Linked DNA regions of Nodosilinea sp. FACHB-141. The protein of the gene in region 1 interacts with the protein of each later gene in a pairwise test. Links are inferred from orthologs where the notes say so. Each region holds a gene or a part of one and is shown in the gene's direction. Other genes may lie near its edges.

Region 1 (8,465 bases):
CCCGGCGATGTGCCGCTGCTGGATCCTCTCTGTGGATCGGGCACGCTGCCCCTGGAAGCCAGCATGGCGGCGCTCAATATCGCCCCAGGCATTTTTCGCGAAGAGTTTGGCTTTCAGACCTGGCCTGACTTTGATGGCGACCTGTGGGATCGCCTGTGGCAAGAGGCGGAGGCAGCGCGTAAAGAGAATTTAGGCACTTGGGTGGGGGGGTGCGATCGCGATCCCGACATCATTCACCAGGCCCGCCTCAATGCCCAACGCTGCGATCTGGACGAGCAGCTTAACTTTTGGGCTGCCGACTTGGCCGACCTAGAAGCCCCCGCCGACGGCGGCTTTCTGCTGTGCAACCCACCCTACGGCGAACGTTTGGGTGCCGACGAAGATCTAGGAGCCTTCTACAAACTGTTGGGGAACGTGCTGAAGCAGCGCTTCAAAGGCTGGACGGCCTTTGTGCTCAGCGGCAACAAAGCCCTGTCGCAACACATTGGCCTCAAATCGGCTCAGCGGGTGGCGGTTTATAACGGCACGCTCCCCTGCCAGTGGCTCAAGTACGAACTGTATTGAGGAATTTCATGGTGAGAGAAGTCTTTGCAACTCGCGAAGCTGTTAGTGTTGACCTCTTCAAAAGATCAGTTGGGTACTGTGATGGTTAAGTTTGAAATCGACGCTTGGCCAGAAAACTTAGCAGGAACCGATTAGGGAGGCATCAACCACATCACATTAATGCAAGGAAGAACATGAGGTTTCAGCATGCATGAGATTCCTGAACCGGAAAAACAGCTCACGGTCGAAGTATTGCTCAAAATGTATGAAACGAGGTACGTGCTTGCCAAACAGGCTGAAGATCGAAGAGCAACCATGAGCAATTTTCTAATTACGATTGCGGCTGCTACCTTTGCCTTTATTTCACAGCAGGGATTTTCTAAGCAAACTATTCCTGTTGGGTTATTGACCATCTTTCTTGGCCTGTTTGGCCTATTCATGTCGGCCAAGTATTCACAGCATTACTTAAAAAACTATCGAGTAGCCAAATTAATCAGCAAGCGCATCGCTCAACTTTGTCCACAGGCACAGTTGCGAGAAATTGAATGCGAAGCGCTAGACGAAAGTGCTAGTCGAGATCCTTTCTTTAGCAAGTTTCCTACTTTATATCTTTGGTCCGCCCTGCACATTATGGTTTGCTTAATTGGTGGGGTGTGTGTTCTATTAGCTCTTCTTCGATAAAAAGTTATCTAATAATTGCTTCTTATCACGCCTGGGAAATCTCTACTTGGACATCTGGGGCAACTGTTGATGTATCTAGGGTATGGCCAAGCTTGTCGGCGATGCCTTCAATCCAGGCTTCGTCTTGGCGGGTATAGCTGCGGGGGGCATTGGCCGCCAAAATCAGCGCGCCGCCCTGGCCCATGGGCTGACAGATCACGCCCTGAGTATTTTCAGGCAAATAGTCGAACTCTACACGGCCTGGGTAAATGCTGAGTTTGACCAGATACACTGCTTTGCCAGTCTCCAACACTCGTTTCAAGATTGGGCCAGGGGTGACCTCAGCATTAGGAGCTAAGATTCCGCGCCGCAGCAGGGTTTTGCCCTGGCGGTAGACGACGACGGAGCGCGTAACGGTGTTGGTCAATAGCAGGTGAGAAGCCCAGGCCAGTTCAGTTTTAGCAGCATCGGGCAGGGCATTATCTAGCTCCAACCCTTCTTTTCCCATCAAGGTAACGGCTTCAGGCAGGGTAGGCTGCACCCGCTGCCATAGCAAGCCCGTCAAAATCAGCAGAGCGCTGAGAATCACACCCATCACATCCGATCGCGCCTGAGATTCGGTCAGAGCTGGAGTCAGCACTCGGTTGAGCAGCAGCAGGGTGCCGCCCAAGCCTCCTGTTACCAGCGGCAGCAGCCGCAGCACCCGGTTTGGGTCATTTTGCGCCATTTTTAGCCTATCCCTTGATTCGCCTCTTCCTTGATTTTAATGGGGTTTAGGCTGCTAGCGGTGAATGGGAACAGCAGGGTGCAGGCAACTGAATCCCCTGCACCTTGCTGTCGCAACGGGTTAGCTATTACAGCCGCAGCCGGTGTGACCACAGCCCGAAGACCCCTCGGGGTGGCCGTCGGCACAGGCATCACTGCAAAAATACTGGCCGTCTTTTTCTAAAGCCTGGCTGGTGTCAACAATGCACAGGCACGAGTCGCAAGCGCATTTCATTTGGGTAACGGTAGTCATGGCAAGTTTCCTCTTAGGTTAAGTGAACTAAACTGATGCTCAAATGCTTGAACACCTGTTCATGAATTGACTATAACATGTGAACAAGTGTTCATGGGTTGAATGGTTCACTATTGTTTGCTGTGATAATTGGGATATGCCTCTAAGCCCTGGCTATTCTTCAGAGATGACTGGTATGGCTGGCGATCGCCCCCCTCTCGATGACCCTTCCTGCCATCACGCTGGTTCATCGCCTGTGGACGAGATTTTGAGCATAGAAAAGGCCCAGCGCATGGCCGAATTTTTCGGCGTGCTGGGCGATCCCAATCGCTGGCGCATTCTCTCGGCTCTGGCTTTGAGCGAAATGCGGGTAGGTGAGCTAGCAACTGCCGTGGCCATGAGCGAGTCGGCGGTGTCCCATCAGCTGCGCATTTTGCGTGCCACTCGCCTGGTCAGCTACCGCAAGCAGGGGCGCAACGTACTCTACTGCCTCAAGGATGATCACGTTTTCAATCTTTATCGGGAAGCGTCGGATCACTTGGATGAACCGTCGGAGGAGTAGGTGGGTGGATGGGTGGATGGGTTAAGGGAGGTGAAGTATTTCTAGACCTCAGACAATAAACCTGAGACCGTAAACCTGTCTCTAGGGAAACGGTAGACTGGAGTATTGCCGGGTTGTCGTATTGCTATGACCGTTTCTCCCCTTGCCCAGGATGCTGCCATTCAGCCGTTGTTGGCGATCGCCCAGGCCACTCGCCAAGCGGCTCAAACTTTAGCTAGCCTGTCTGCTGAAGCCAAGAATCAAGCGATCGAGGCGGCGGCAGCCGCCCTTGAAACCAATGCCGATCGCATTGTGGCGGCCAACCAAGCAGATTGCGAGGCTGCCATAGCTGACAACCTGGCCAAGCCGCTGTACGGACGGCTCAAGCTCGACGGGGTGAAGCTGGCGGGGGCGATTGCTGGTGTGCGCGACGTAGCCCGCCTGCCCGACCCGGTAGGAACGGTGCAAATTCACCGCGAGCTAGACGAGGGATTAGTGCTCAAGCGGCTGGCGGTGCCCTTGGGGGTGCTGGGGGTGATCTTTGAGTCGCGCCCCGACGCAGTGATGCAAATTTCGGCCCTGGCGATTAAGTCGGGCAACGGAGTGATTCTTAAGGGGGGCAAGGAGGCGGTGCGATCGTGCACCGCTTTAGTGGAGGCGATCAAAGAGGGGCTTGAGAATGCTGGAGTAGACCCAGCGGCAGTGCAGCTCTTGACTACCCGCGAAGAAACCCGTGCCCTGCTGGCTCTAGAAGGTTACGTGGATCTGATCATTCCACGCGGCTCCAACGCGTTTGTGCGGTTTGTGCAAGAGAATACGCGCATTCCGGTGCTGGGCCACGCCGATGGCATCTGCCATTTGTACATCGACAGCGAAGTAAATCTGGCTCAGGCGATCGCGATCGCCGTCGATGCCAAAACCGCCTATCCCTCGGCCTGCAATGCGATCGAAACCCTGCTAATTCACCAAGATGCTGCTGTTCAAGGATTGCCACCTCTGGCGGCGGCGCTACGGGCTGCCCAAGTAGAGCTGCGTGGCGATCAGCAGGCGCAGCAGATTTTGCCCGATTTAGCCCCCGCCACAGAGGAAGACTGGGCGACGGAGTACAGCGACCTGATTTTGGCCATTAAAGTTGTGGCGTCGGTGGAGGAGGCGATCGCCCACATCAATACCTACGGGTCGCGCCATACGGAAGCCATTGCCACTCAAAACCCTGCCACCGCTGCCCACTTTATGGATCGTGTCGATGCCGCAGGGGTCTACCATAACTGTTCGACCCGCTTTGCCGACGGCTTTCGCTATGGCTTTGGGGCCGAAGTCGGCATCAGCACCCAAAAGATGCCCCCTCGCGGCCCGGTGGGATTAGAGGGGTTGGTTACCTATAAATATCAGCTAGTAGGTGACGGTCACGTTTCTGTGACTTACAGCGGCAGTGACGCCAAACCCTTCACTCACAGAGATTTGGACTTACAGTAGCTACGGCAGGATAAACAAATACTGGTTAGCGGCGGCGAGAGAGCATGAGGCCACCAGCGGCGATCGCCAGCCCTCCCAAAGCAAAGGGCTCTGGCACTGGCTGCGCGGCATAGAGAATACCAATGGGGCGCTGTAGCTTAGGGTTGGCGTCGGCTAGCAGCGATCGCTCTTTGGTCGGCCCATCGTATTTGAGGATGGAGCCAATTTCCGAAACGATGTCAAACCCCACGGTAAACAGATCGCCATTGGGGGCAAAGGCTAAGCTGCCGATAAAGCTACTGCTCGGCACAGAGCCGGTATAGTTGGTCGATAGTTCTCCCAACAGCGTCCCTGTGAGAGAGTCGTAGCGACGAATGCCATTGGCAAAATCGCTGACCAGCAGTTCACCGCTGAGAGGATCCATCGCCATGCCCAAGAAGCTCACAAATCCTCTGCTGTCGGGCGAAGGCTCGGGCTGCTCAGCAAACACCATCCTGGCTTTAGTGGCAATGTCATAGCTGAGAATAATGCTGGGCTGGCCAAAGACGGGCATGCCTTCCACTGCAACGCTGCCCTGAGTCGTCACATAGAGCCGACCATCGGGGTCAAAGAGCAGGCCGTTGGGGCCATTGAGGCCGTTGGGGACGATCCCCTGACGTTGGGCGAAAACGTCAACAAACTCCCCGGTGGTGCCGTCGTAGCGCAGGATCTCGTCGGACAAAAAGCTGCTGACGTACAGGTTGCCGTCGGGGCCAAAAGCCACACCATAGGGACGAAACAGGCCATTCCCCGAAGCAAACACGTCGATGAACTCACCCTCGGGGGTAAACCGCAAAATGGCAGAGTTTTCTGGGGTAGTGCCGCTGCTGATATATAAATTGCCATCAGGCCCATACACAAAGGTATCGGGGCTATCTAGCAGACCGTTATCTGGAATTAGTTCTCCGCGAAAATCACCGGTAATTTCATCAAAAATAACGATGTTATTGCCCGAAGTGTTCCCTACCAGCAGGGCTGCATTCGCCGCCATAGAAAACGTTGCGACGCCAAGGGTGCTCAGCAACGGAAGACCAAATTGGGTCAAATATTTCATGGCGCTGCCGGAGAAACTGCGTGTAAACACTGAGATGCTCATCCAAATTCTCTGTTGAATTTGACAAGGGAACTGTGCCTACTCCGACATTTGCTTTGATTTCATCAAATCTTTATAGGAAGCCCACTATTGCATTCGCGCGTTTCCCTAGCGTCCTGGTAGAGCGAAGCATCACCTACTGCTGCTCCTGAGCAATTTTTCTTGACGGCCTAATTCCCTAATGCCTCGTCCAGCACCTGGCGCGCTGATTCTGCCTGGGCTTTGGCTTCTTTGAATCGCAGGTTGCTCTGAGCAAACGATTTCAAAATTTTAAAGCCATCCTTCAATTCAGTCACTTGGTCGTCGGTCATCGGGTCATCGGTAAACAGCAGATCTACAAGGTTACGCACCTGAAGAGCTTCATCGCGAGATGACTGTACTTTTACCTTGAGCGTGGCCAACTGGTTCAAAACCTGAATGGCTTCTACGACGGCGTCTTCTTGCTGCTGCACGGCGGCTGAGGAGGTAGGGGGCTGCACTTCTACAAGTTGCTCGACGCTAAAGCCATCAGCCAAAGCGGTGGGCAGTTCGCCATCGTCAAGCATAGCCATGAGCTGATCCATCGCCTTATCGCGAGCTTTGCGGGAATCTTTGCCCGATACTGTCAAAACGACATCTGGGCTCTGGGCCAGAGTATATTGAACCATTTAGTGTAGATCGTGCGTACTATGTCAGTATACGCTACCAAGTCTCCAGGGCAGGCATTTATTCTCGCATGCCCCCTTGTACCACCGATCGCAGCCGCTCGTGCAGCTCTGACCCATCACGCCGGGGTACAAAGGGCTGAATCATGTCGGCCTGGTGCCAGGGGGATGCAGCCTCTGCAGGCAGCGGGCGAAAGTTGGGAATATCGGGAGTGTCTGGGGCTGAGGCGATCGCCGGTTCGCTTGTCGCCTCAGCTCCTGGCTCACCGTCGTCCAAGGAACCAGTCGTTGCCTCTACTTCTGAATTGGTTGCGATCGAGGCAGGTGTAAAGTCGGTAGACGCAGCGCTGGAGAGCGGTGCGTCAGTTTCTAGTGGAGCATCAATCTCTAAATTTAAGCTGGCCGGAGCGATCGACGGCAGAGCCCGACGAACGGGTGAGGACTCTGTGCCATCACCATAGCCGGTAGGGCAGAGCAGCGATTGGCCTAAAATAATGGATTCAAACTCGCGATTGAAGTGGCGAATGGGCTGACCTCGCCGCTGCCATAGCTTGAGAATTTGGTCGATAGAAATAACTTTGTAGCGCCCTTGATAAAGGGCTTCGGTAATAGCGTGGCTTACCCAAACTGAGCCAAACTCTTCCAACCAACCGGCAATGACAGCTTTGGTAGGATAGTCCTCAGCCTCAAAGCTGTAGCTGGTGAGCAACTGGTAGATGGGCTCAACATCTGGAGTGTTGCTGAGGTAAGTCATGATGGTTTGCCTACGCGTTAATCCCCACTGAATGGGGCATTTTAGGTAGTCATTACCTTTCAGCTTAATCTTAAGCCTGCGTAAAGACTACCATCGTAAGGTTTATTACCGTCTATGGAAGGCAGAGCTACTGCACCACCACATCACTAGGGGTATCTGGTGGTGAATCAAAGGGAGCAGTGCGCCCCACCCAATCAAAGCCGCTAAGCCGAAATCCTAGGAAACCGGTTTCTTGAGTGGGGCTATAGGTTACCAGTAGCCCGTAGGCTCGGCGACGGTATTCAAAAATGAGGTTGCTATCAATGGTGCGCCCGCTATCCACGTTAATCGAGGCCTGAAAACCGGCTAGAAAAGGACCATAAATCTGCTGAATAATGCCCCCAGACAGCACGTTTCGATCGACCGCTCGATCGAACAGAAAGGGAGATGTATCGCCACCGACGAGAGTGTGTCTAAAGCCAATATTGAACTGGGTGTAGTCGAAGGTTTTACGCTGTAAGTGGCCCAGCTGACCCGACAAAATAACTCTGGTTTCTAACGACTCTTGGAAGTCGCTGCTGGTGTAGTAGGTAGCTCCACTTCGTAGCCCGACCCCTAGCGCCAGGTTGGGTACCAGCGGTCGGGGAGAATAGCGCAACCCTTCGGTGGCGGTAGCAGGTAGCGGTTGCCCCTGCCACAGCAAGAAGTTGCGGGTGAGGTCAGCACTACCCTGAAAACGAAACAGGCTGGCTAAGCCTATACCTTCCCCAGGGTCTAAGAGATCAGGCCGGTCGGTGTTGGCCGTAATGTATTGCCCAGACACCTGATAGGTGAGATCAATACCGCTGTTACCCAGAGCCACTACGGGAGACTCAAGCAGGGCACCAATGGTGTTTTGCACATCCTGATACCCGAGGGAGCCGTTGAAAAGGCGATCGCGGTAGCTATACTCCAAAGTAAGGCGGTGGGTGCCAAGCAACTGCCGAGCCCGAAAGCTGGCCCGAAATCGCTCGCTAAAGTTTGCCAAGTCAAACCCCGCTAAGCTCGCAGAGCCCAACACTTGGGTGCGCGGCCCCAAAGAACCCTCAACCTGGGCTGCCAAACCAAAGTTGGCGGGGTCACCGATATTGTAGTTTGAGGCGCCCAACCAGCGGGAGATGAAAAACTGAGGCGCGATCGTAACGTTTAAAGGCCCTACCCTATTGATCGGCAGCGGGGCTTCGACGTACAGGCCACCGCGATCACGCCCATCAATGCCAATGCCCGCTGGCAACGGATTTAGGGCTTCTGGAGGCAGCTGCCCTCGGGTAAGCACAAAGCGATTTCTAAACAACGGAATGGAAAGGCCCTGGTTAAATACCAGCCGGGGGTTTTCAAACACCAGCTCGTCTTCTAACTCATTGATGGGTGTAAGCCGCACACTATTGGCCCTAAACTCCAAGTCTGGGGGCGAGAAGGGATCGTTTGTCAGCCGAACTTGCTCGCCATACCAGCCGTCAGCATCAAAGGAAATTTGCTCGGCCTCAAACCGTACCCGCTCAATTGGGCGCTGTTCACCCCCCAGCAGCACTTGGGGATCGCCCGTCGCCAGGGCAATCCCGCCTGGGCTGGTGACTTGGGAAATGGACCTCTGATTTTGTAGCCGATAGTCGAGAGGAACGTTAGAACCCTGCCCTAGACCAGCCGAATCGGTGGAGAAATCGTCTTCTAGGGCGGGCAGCTCTAGCTCACCTCGGCTCTCGGTAATCGTGCCTGCACCC
Region 2 (8,618 bases), on another replicon or contig:
GGGTTTGCCCCGGTCGCTTGAGTACAAAACTGTACAGGGTTTGAGGATTTTGCCCGTCTAGCTCAGGATGGCTACGTTTAGTCATAGGGATTAAGGAGGAGTGAACAACCCCAGTACCAGTCTGTGGGCTAAGGGCCACAGCAGAACTCGTCTGGAGCTTCCGTTAAGGATCAAAACCTAAGGAGATATGCAGAGAATAGGAGAGGATAAAGCCCCAGGATAACGCCGGAGAGCGCAGAATTAGTATGGGTATATTTAGCCAAACGGCGGAACCTTTAGTCCTCGCCCAAGCTATCTCACAAAACTGGACTATGATTTTAGGCTTTCTTTAGTTTACGGAAGCTTATTTAAATTGCCCGTCTGAGTCAAACTCCCACCACCTCCACCTCACTATTTCCTGATCTCCCATGGATGCCCTACCGCTGCGCTGGAACCTGCCCAAGGCGGATGCCGCCCCTGAAAGCTGGGTAGCGACAGTAGCTCGGGCAGTTCCAGGAACAACGCCGCCCCGCTGGCTGGCCCAGGTGCTGTGGCAGCGACAGCTAGGTTCTACAGAACCGCTGGAGGGCTGGCTGAACCCGGCTCTCTACCAGCCCACCCCCGCTAGCACCCTGGGGCCAGCAATGGCGATCGCCGTCAGCCGCCTCAAGCAGGCGATCGCCACTGAGGAAAAAGTAGCAATCTGGGGAGACTTTGACGCCGATGGGGTAACCTCTACCGCCGTACTGTGGGATGGGCTGGGGCAGCTGATCCCTAAGGGCGATCGCCTCACCTATTTCATCCCCAACCGCCTCAGTGAATCCCACGGGCTGTCGCAGCGGGGCCTTGACCATTTGGCTGAGTGGGGTGCAACCCTGCTGGTGACCTGCGACACCGGCAGCACCAGCGGCACTGAGATTGCCTACGCCAAGACTCTGGGCCTGGAGGTGATCGTCACCGACCACCACACTCTGCCAGAAGACGACATTGGCGCGATCGCGCTAATCAACCCCCGCAGCCTGCCCCCCGAACATCCCTTAGCCACGCTGTCGGGGGTGGCGGTAGCCTACAAGCTGCTAGAGGGGCTATACGCAGCGCTGGATACTCCCCCCCCGCTACCGCTCGATCACGTACTTGATCTAGTAGCCATTGGCCTGATTGCCGACCTGGTAGAGCTGCGGGGCGACTGCCGATACTTGGCTCAGATCGGGCTGCAGCGCCTGCAAACCCAAACCCAGCCCAATTCGCCCTACCCACGACCAGGGCTGGCTGAGCTACTGGCGTTGTGCAAGCGCACAGGCGATCGCCCCACCGATATTTCCTTTGGGCTGGGGCCGCGCATCAATGCTGTCAGCCGCATCCACGGGGACGCTAGCTTTTGTGTGGAGCTACTGACTAGTCGCGATCGCGATCGCACCAAAACCCTGGCCTACGAGGCCGAACTGGCCAACACCCGCCGCAAAGCCCTCCAGCGCGACCTTTACAGCCAGGTGATGGCGCGTCTAGCCCAGGTCGATTTGGCCACCACTCGCTGCCTGGTGCTGGCCGACGAGTCTTGGCCCACCGGCATCTTGGGATTGGTAGCGGGGCAAGTAACCCAAGCTCTCGGACGCCCAACCATTCTGCTGCGCATCGATCCGCCCTCGGAGGACGGTAGCCCTCGGCTGGCACGGGGGTCAGCCCGCTCGGTGACAGGGCTCGATCTCTACCAACTATTTCAGGCACAATCGGCGTTACTAACCGGCTTTGGCGGCCATCCTTTAGCGGCGGGGCTGACGCTGCCCGTGGAACATATTGAGGTGCTAGCGGCGGCACTCAACCGTATGGTGCGCGAGCAGTTGGGGGGCGACGGTGCGCCCCAGCCCCTGCTTCAGGTTGATCTCACGGTGACGGTGGCGGATCTGGGTCAACCCCTGTTTCGCGAACTCAAGTGGCTGGAGCCCTGCGGCATGGGCAACCCTGTGCCGAAGCTGCTGCTTGGCAATGTCTGGTTTCGGAATGTCTTTCACAAGAAATTGCGCGATCGCCAAAATAAAGCCGTGAGCTTCATCAAAACTGAGTTTGAGCTGTGGGATGACGCAGCCGAGGCAGGCTTTCCCGGCGAGTGGTGGGGCCACTACCGCGACGAACTTCCTCCAGGCCGCTGCGATGTGGTGGTCGAACTCGACTTCAACAGCAACACCGGCTACCACGTCAAGCTCATAGACGTGCGTCCTATTGCCGTAGGCAAGCCGGAGTCAGAACTAAGACCGTCTAACTCCGTTCTCGACTGGCGGCAGCATACCCCTGAGGATCAGGAGCACGTCCTGATAGTCAACCAGATACCGATGCAGTGGAGCGACTGGCAGGTGTGGCAGCGGCAGGCCGCCCAGGCAAAGCTGCCCCTAGCCCTAGCCTTTTCTCCGGCGATCGATGACCTGTCGCCAGGGGAGGTTTGGCAAGAGCTGGTGGGCTTAGCCAAGTACCTAGCCCGCACTCAAACTCCGGTAACCCGGTCGCAGCTGGGCGATCGCCTGCGCCTCTCACCCACCAGCCTTTCCCTCGGCTTAGCCGCCCTGGCAACCGCCGGGTTTAAGATCGCCGCCCCAGACAGCACCGCCCCTGAGGCAGACACAATCATCGTTCAGGTTGACCCTACCCCGGTTTCGCCTGACCCAGCAGCCGTACAACATTTTCTCGAAGTGGTGCAAGAGGAGCAATTTCGCCGCCGCTATTTTGCCCAGGTGCCGGTGGCTGCCCTTTCCTGGTAGGGTGGGCACTGCGCACCATCTTCCGCCGTCATGACTGCCGACTGGTTCTATCCTTTTCCGCCCTTGATTGAGGGCACAGTACTCAAGCGCTACAAGCGATTTTTTGTTGATATTGAGCTAGAAACCGGTCAGGTAATCGTTGCCCACTGCCCTAATACCGGACCTATGACTGGGGTATACCACGTCGGTGGACGCGCACTGGTTTCCTACAACTCCAACCCCAAACGGAAGCTGGCTTACACCTGGGAACTGGCAGAGGTGTGCGACACTGTGCCCACCTGGGCCGGAGTCAACACAGCGCGGCCCAATCGCGTGGTGAAGTCGCTGCTGGAGGCACGACAAATTCCAGAGCTAGGCGACTACACTTCCATTCGCCCAGAGGTGCGCTACGGCGGTGACGGCAAAAGCCGAATCGACTTTGTCATTTCTGGGGAGGATACAGCCTTAACAACCTACGTTGAGGTCAAAAATACCACCTGGGCCAAGGGCACCCTGGCCCTGTTTCCCGATACAGTGACCACCCGCGGCCAAAAGCATTTAAGAGAACTGGCGGCGCTGGTTCCTGAAACCCAGGCGGCGATGCTGTACTTCATCAGCCGAGGCGACTGTACCGACTTTGCCCCTGGAGACGAGACCGACCCCACGTATGGCCTGCTGCTGCGTGAAGCCATAGCGAAGGGCGTTAAGGTGCTGCCCTGCCGGTTTGAAGTGACTCCGGCTGGGCTGCGATATTTGGGTTTGGCAAATCTGAGGCTGAATTGAGGAAGGTGTAAGGTGCAGGGTACAAGGTTCAAGGGTGTGCCTTATACCCTGCACCCTACACCCTGACTTTCTAGCGGGCCGAGTAGGTGAGCGATCGCCACGCAAAATGAGGCAACGCCAACATCCGCCGCCAGCGCCAGGGCTCTTTGTAAAGGCGGTAGAGCCATTCCAGGTGATTGTTGCACATCCACTCGGGGGCGCGAGACTTGACCCCGGCCCAGATATCAAAGCTGCCGCCGACGCCAATCCACACGCTGTTGGGGCAGAGGTAGCGGTGGTCACGAATCCACAGTTCTTGTCTGGGCACACCCATACCAACCAAAATCACGCTGGGCTGGAGCTGCTCTAAATGGCGCAAAAACTCGGGTTGATCGGTTGGCCCTAGGTAGCCATGTTGGGTGCCCACTACCTTAAGCCCGGCTATCTGGCGCTGCCAATACATAGCGGCGCGATCGGCCACGCCGGGTACACCGCCATACATAAAGACTGTCTCTTGGGGAGAGATGCGCTTGAGTACTGTGGCAGCCAGCTCAATACCCGGCGCGCGCGCTATCCGCTGCCCCTTGGTACGAAAGTAGAGCACGACCCCCGCCCCGTCGGGAATCACAAGTTCGGCATTGACGATGACCTGTCGCAGGTCGGGGTTTTGGTCGGCCTGCATGGCCATTTCGGCATTCAGAGTGACCACATGAGCCCCATACCCTCGACGATACTGATCGACGAGCCAGTTTGCATAGTCGGTCCGCCAGTGAACAGGCAGCCCCATCACCTGCAAGACTTCTGGTGCATTTGACTGTGCCACCGCCATGAACACCTTCCCCAACTCAATTGTGGGCGCTAAACCGCTGAGTGTCTGTCTTCAACGCTCGGGCTTGGGCCCCTGTGCGCATTAACCATAGAAGACCATACCTCGAAACTGAATCAATGTGTTGCATTTCTCAACGTCAAGGCAGAGGCTTTAATTCATAGCGTCGACCAATTCTCCCAAGGCCTCTAGGGCCTTACAGGCCCGGGCCTGCACAGCAGGAGTTTCGTCATGGTGAAAGGCCTGCTGAAGACAGACGAGAATCGGCGGCTTTTGAGTTTCAGGCTCCGCTAGAGCTTTTGCTAGGCCTTCGAGAGCAGCCATTGCTGCGTAGCGCACTACCCATTCTGGGTCCTGGGCCGCTCCAATCAATACGTCAAGCACCTCTTGTTGAGATGAGGGCGCTTGGTCGGTAGGCAGCTTAGCCCAATCGATGGTGCCCAACCCTCGGGCTGCGGCGCGGCGTACGCTTAGGGCAAAATCTCCTTTGGCCGTTTCTAGCAGCACGGGCAGGGCACGGGGGTCGCCAATCAGGGCCACGGCCCGAATAGCCCAGGCTCTAGCGCCATAGTTGTAGCCATCAATTTGTTCTAACAGCGCCGGCACTGCGTCTTGGCCTAGGGCCACCAGCCCATCCACTGCGGCCACCGCAGCACCAGGATTGTTATAGCCCAGCACGGTAATTAGGGTAGGGATAGCGGCGACATCTTGAGCAGCTGCTAGATGATGGACCGCAACAACCATTGCGCCCTTAGAATCAGCGGCTTCGACCGCTCGAACTAGCTCTGCTACTGTCGCGCCCACAACTAACCGTTCTCCAGCCCTATTGATACCCAATTTATTCGTTTGTGCTGCAAGCCCTCAGCACTTACAGCAGCTCATCCATTAGTAACAATACCTGGCGGGCTTCATCTGTCAAACCGCGTTGGGGAAACCCAATCTGCCGCAGGTGAGTTTCTAAAACGCCTTGGAGGGCGATCAGCTTGAGGCTGTTTTCGGCTAGGGTGGCGGCAATGGGCTGGGCGGCAGGCAAGTAGCCGATCGCCCCTAAATCCATCATGGCCGATCGCCGCAGCTGTAAGTTGGGCTCTTGCAGGCGTTGTACCAGGCGATCGCAGTAGGTCGCCTGCCCTGTCAGCTGATAGAGGGCACGGGTGGCTGCATTTTGCACTTGGGCCACCTCATGCTCTAAAAACGGGGTGATTTCGTCGACTGCATCGGTGGCGCCTAGGGTGCCCAGGGCCTCCAACACAGCGTTGTAGGGCTGCACTAGATGAGGCTTATCGGGCACCGCAACCGCAGCGGCAACCCCTCCAGCCAGCAGCGAGCGCAGTGCTGGAATCGCCTGAGGATCGCCCAGGGACTCTAGCGCTTGGGCAGCGGACTCGCGCACGTAGTAGTCGTCGCACTCTAGACATTGAATCAGCGCCGGAACAACGGTGCGATCGCCCAGTTTACCCAGTGCTCGAGCGGCATTGCGACGCAGCGGGTACCCCCCATCGGGGGCGCGATCGCCCTCATCCTCCAAAGCCGACACCAGACCGGCGATCGCCTCGGGTTGGGCCACGCGAAAGCGCCCCAGCCACCAGGCAGCGTAGTAGCGCAGGCCGGTATCAGCGGTTTGGCGCAGGTTTTCGATGGCCTGCTCCACCGTCAGGGATTCTCCCTCGGCGTTGACCAACTGCTGCGGATTTTGTCCCATACCTTAGTATGTCTCCAGCATTTGCAGATCCGCCTTAGCTTAGTCAGCCGACAAAGGCTGAATGCTGACGATTTTGCCGCCCATACGGGTAATGCGCTGCATTTCTTCGTTCATGCGGCTGTAGGGCACCTTGATAAAGGTGCTGCCGCTGTGACGAATGGGGTAGTTATTTTGGTCGGTGGCGTCGTTTTGGCGCAGCCCCTCAACCTCGTAGAGAAAAATGCGGTTAGTAGTCTGACTGCCAAAGGCGTTTTGAGCGAGCATAGGAAACTCTCCTGGTCGTTGCGAGATCTCGACGAATACGGCGTTTCATACATCACTGGCGCCTTCATAGAGAATGCGCCAGTGATGCTATTTAACTAGAGGCTAGCAGCGGTAACGCTGGTTACCCTACCACCCTGCTTATGAATCTGCTGAAGCTTGGCAGACAGCTGTTCGTAGGGCACCAGGTAGGCGGTATTGATGCGCCGTACCTTAGGATAGCGAGGCAGGTTAGCCCCAGACACCTCAATCCGGTAGACTTTGCCAGCACCGACACCGTAGGGGGTGGACCCACCTAGGGCCTGGCTGGGAGTAGTCAGCTTGTTAGCCTGGGATGACCAGCCAGCAGCAGCACTGGTGGGGCTGATGATCGAAGACGAGGTGTTGCGGCCCAGTTCCCCAGCTAGGCGAGACTTTTTGCCGCCCGCCTGGGAAGTATCACTGGTGGCGTAGCCCCGATACATTTGGAACATCCGGGTAAAGCCTACCGAACGCTGCCCCGCTTGATAAACAAAGCTGCGGTAGTAGGGCACTACGTTGTCGCCAAAGTTAGCCTGGTACTCTTCGCTGTCGATGAACGAGTCAACATCGGCATCGTAGCCCTGGGTCTCGTAGCGATCGAGGTGATCAACCACCTCAGACTCGTCGTAGACGGCGCGACCGAGCAGGTGCTTGGTGTGCAGCTCAATCACGCGGGTTTGGAAATTGCCGTAGAAGAATTTTTCTTTGTAGAGCTCAGACTTGGCCACAGCCCGTACAAAATCGCGCACGCTGATGTAGCCATTCTTGAGCAGCGACTCGGCACCGACTAGGCGCTCAGATTTCATCAGGTAGTCGTTACCCAACAGCTGGCGATACACGGCTCGGATGACCACTTCGGCATCATCGGCAGTCCAGTTGGCGCGCAGCTCTACGGGCAGGGTTTCATCAAACGCAGCGGTTCCCAACCGGGATGCTGCTGTCGTAATAGGCACAGGATTATCCTCCTTATCAACACAGTGAGCGTGAGCTCAATCTACACAGGCAGAATAAAAAAAGGCGCAGTACTCAAGTTAGGTCTCCTTGAAGTGAGCAAGCTAAGGCCTAAACCCTAGATGACTCAATCCCAGGTGATCACCAACACGGTCTGCAAAAGCAAGACCAAGCACTCCGCCATATGAGGTATTAAAGCCGCAGCCTAGGCCAGGTCGACTTTAGTTACCCGACCGCCGGAGCGGTTAACTTGTTGAAGTTTGCGAGACAGCTGCTCGTAGGGCACCAAAAACTCGGTGCAGGTGCGACGCACCTGAGGACGACCCGGCATAGTAGCCTGAGTAACCCGCACCCGATAGAGCTTCTCGCGATCGCCTCCAGACCCGCCGACAATAGCGGCTCCAGTAGCTCCGCGGCCTACAGGCGACGAAGAGTTTTTAGCAATTTCAGACACGAGCTGTGAACGAACACCCCCCTGGGCGCGATCGCTGGTGCCGTAGCCCCGATAGAGCTGAAAGAAGCGGGTAAACCCGACCGTCTTTTGGCTCCGCTGGGTTAGGTGGCCGCGATAGTAGGGCACCACATTGTCCCCAAAGTTATCGCGGTACTCTTGGGAATCAATATAGGAATTGATTTCCGCTGCGTAGCCATCGGTGTTATAAAGGTCGGTGTGAAAGGCGATTTCGTCTTGGCCGTAGGGTGCCCGACCCAGCAGGTGCTTGTAGTTCAGCTCGATAAAGCGATTCTGTGGCCCGCTCAGGAAAAACTTATCCCGATAGAGGTCAGACAGGGCCAAAGCCCGCACAAAATCTCGAACTGAAATAGCTCCCTGCCGTAGCAAAGACTCGGCGTTGGTATTACGCTCGCTAGCCATGATGTACTGGTTGCCAAAGACCTGACGGTAAGCAGCACGAATTACTGCCTCCACATCGCCTTCGATCCAGTTAGGCCGCAGCTCTACCCGCATCGACTCGTCGTAGGGCGAAACGCCAAGGCGTCCCGCCGCAGTGGTTACTGCCATGGTTGCCTCCTTGAGCGTGTATAGATACAACAATGCCCGGAGCAGCAAACAATCGCTAACAATGCGCTAACAACTGTCTGCCCCTCCGGGCAAATGACCAACCTAGCTTAGAGCGTTGATGGCGTAGTCGATGTAGGAGTTGGCTTCGGTGGCTGCGTCGCCAGACAGACCGTGGTTAGCTTTGATGTACTTCAGAGCTTCCACGTACCAGCTGGGGGACAGTTCGAAGGTGCTGTTGATTTCGTCGAGGCCAGCAACCAGGTACTCATCCATAGGGCCAGTACCGCCAGCTACGCAGCAGTAGGTGACCATGCGGAGGTAGTAGCCGATGTCGCGGGCGCACTTGCCTTTGCCACGCTCATCAGA

The links.
Region 2: the proteins of H6F59_RS02035 (region 1) and sfsA interact in binary tests that used the Escherichia coli proteins (3 or more experiments, as listed by UniProt). The link is inferred for Nodosilinea sp. FACHB-141 from one-to-one orthologs.

Annotation. Positions count from the first base shown.
Region 1 is NZ_JACJPP010000004.1:160,065-168,529, reverse strand. Bases 2,247-5,052 are described here. They hold H6F59_RS02035 (glutamate-5-semialdehyde dehydrogenase), read left to right. Parts: upstream 2,247-2,888; coding sequence 2,889-4,217; downstream 4,218-5,052. Other genes in these bases: H6F59_RS02030 (PEP-CTERM sorting domain-containing protein), read right to left, coding at 4,243-5,052; H6F59_RS02040 (helix-turn-helix transcriptional regulator), read left to right, coding at 2,358-2,762. Outside these bases: H6F59_RS02060 (class I SAM-dependent RNA methyltransferase), read left to right, coding at 1-564; H6F59_RS02055 (hypothetical protein), read left to right, coding at 751-1,224; H6F59_RS02050 (cofactor assembly of complex C subunit B), read right to left, coding at 1,250-1,930; H6F59_RS02045 (metallothionein), read right to left, coding at 2,051-2,221; more of H6F59_RS02030, read right to left, coding at 5,053-5,289; H6F59_RS02025 (hypothetical protein), read right to left, coding at 5,499-5,975; H6F59_RS02020 (hypothetical protein), read right to left, coding at 6,034-6,726; H6F59_RS02015 (DUF3769 domain-containing protein), read right to left, coding at 6,854-8,465. UniProt on the Escherichia coli protein: Catalyzes the NADPH-dependent reduction of L-glutamate 5-phosphate into L-glutamate 5-semialdehyde and phosphate. The product spontaneously undergoes cyclization to form 1-pyrroline-5-carboxylate.
Region 2 is NZ_JACJPP010000021.1:187,032-195,649, forward strand. Bases 1,667-4,625 are described here. They hold sfsA (DNA/RNA nuclease SfsA), read left to right. Parts: upstream 1,667-2,759; coding sequence 2,760-3,491; downstream 3,492-4,625. Other genes in these bases: recJ (single-stranded-DNA-specific exonuclease RecJ), read left to right, coding at 1,667-2,729; H6F59_RS21740 (WecB/TagA/CpsF family glycosyltransferase), read right to left, coding at 3,562-4,299; H6F59_RS21745 (HEAT repeat domain-containing protein), read right to left, coding at 4,450-4,625. Outside these bases: H6F59_RS21725 (hypothetical protein), read right to left, coding at 1-85; more of recJ, read left to right, coding at 408-1,666; more of H6F59_RS21745, read right to left, coding at 4,626-5,040; H6F59_RS21750 (HEAT repeat domain-containing protein), read right to left, coding at 5,165-5,998; H6F59_RS21755 (phycobilisome linker polypeptide), read right to left, coding at 6,038-6,262; H6F59_RS21760 (phycobilisome rod-core linker polypeptide), read right to left, coding at 6,358-7,233; H6F59_RS21765 (phycobilisome linker polypeptide), read right to left, coding at 7,437-8,252; cpcA (phycocyanin subunit alpha), read right to left, coding at 8,355-8,618. UniProt on the Escherichia coli protein: Binds to DNA non-specifically. Could be a regulatory factor involved in maltose metabolism.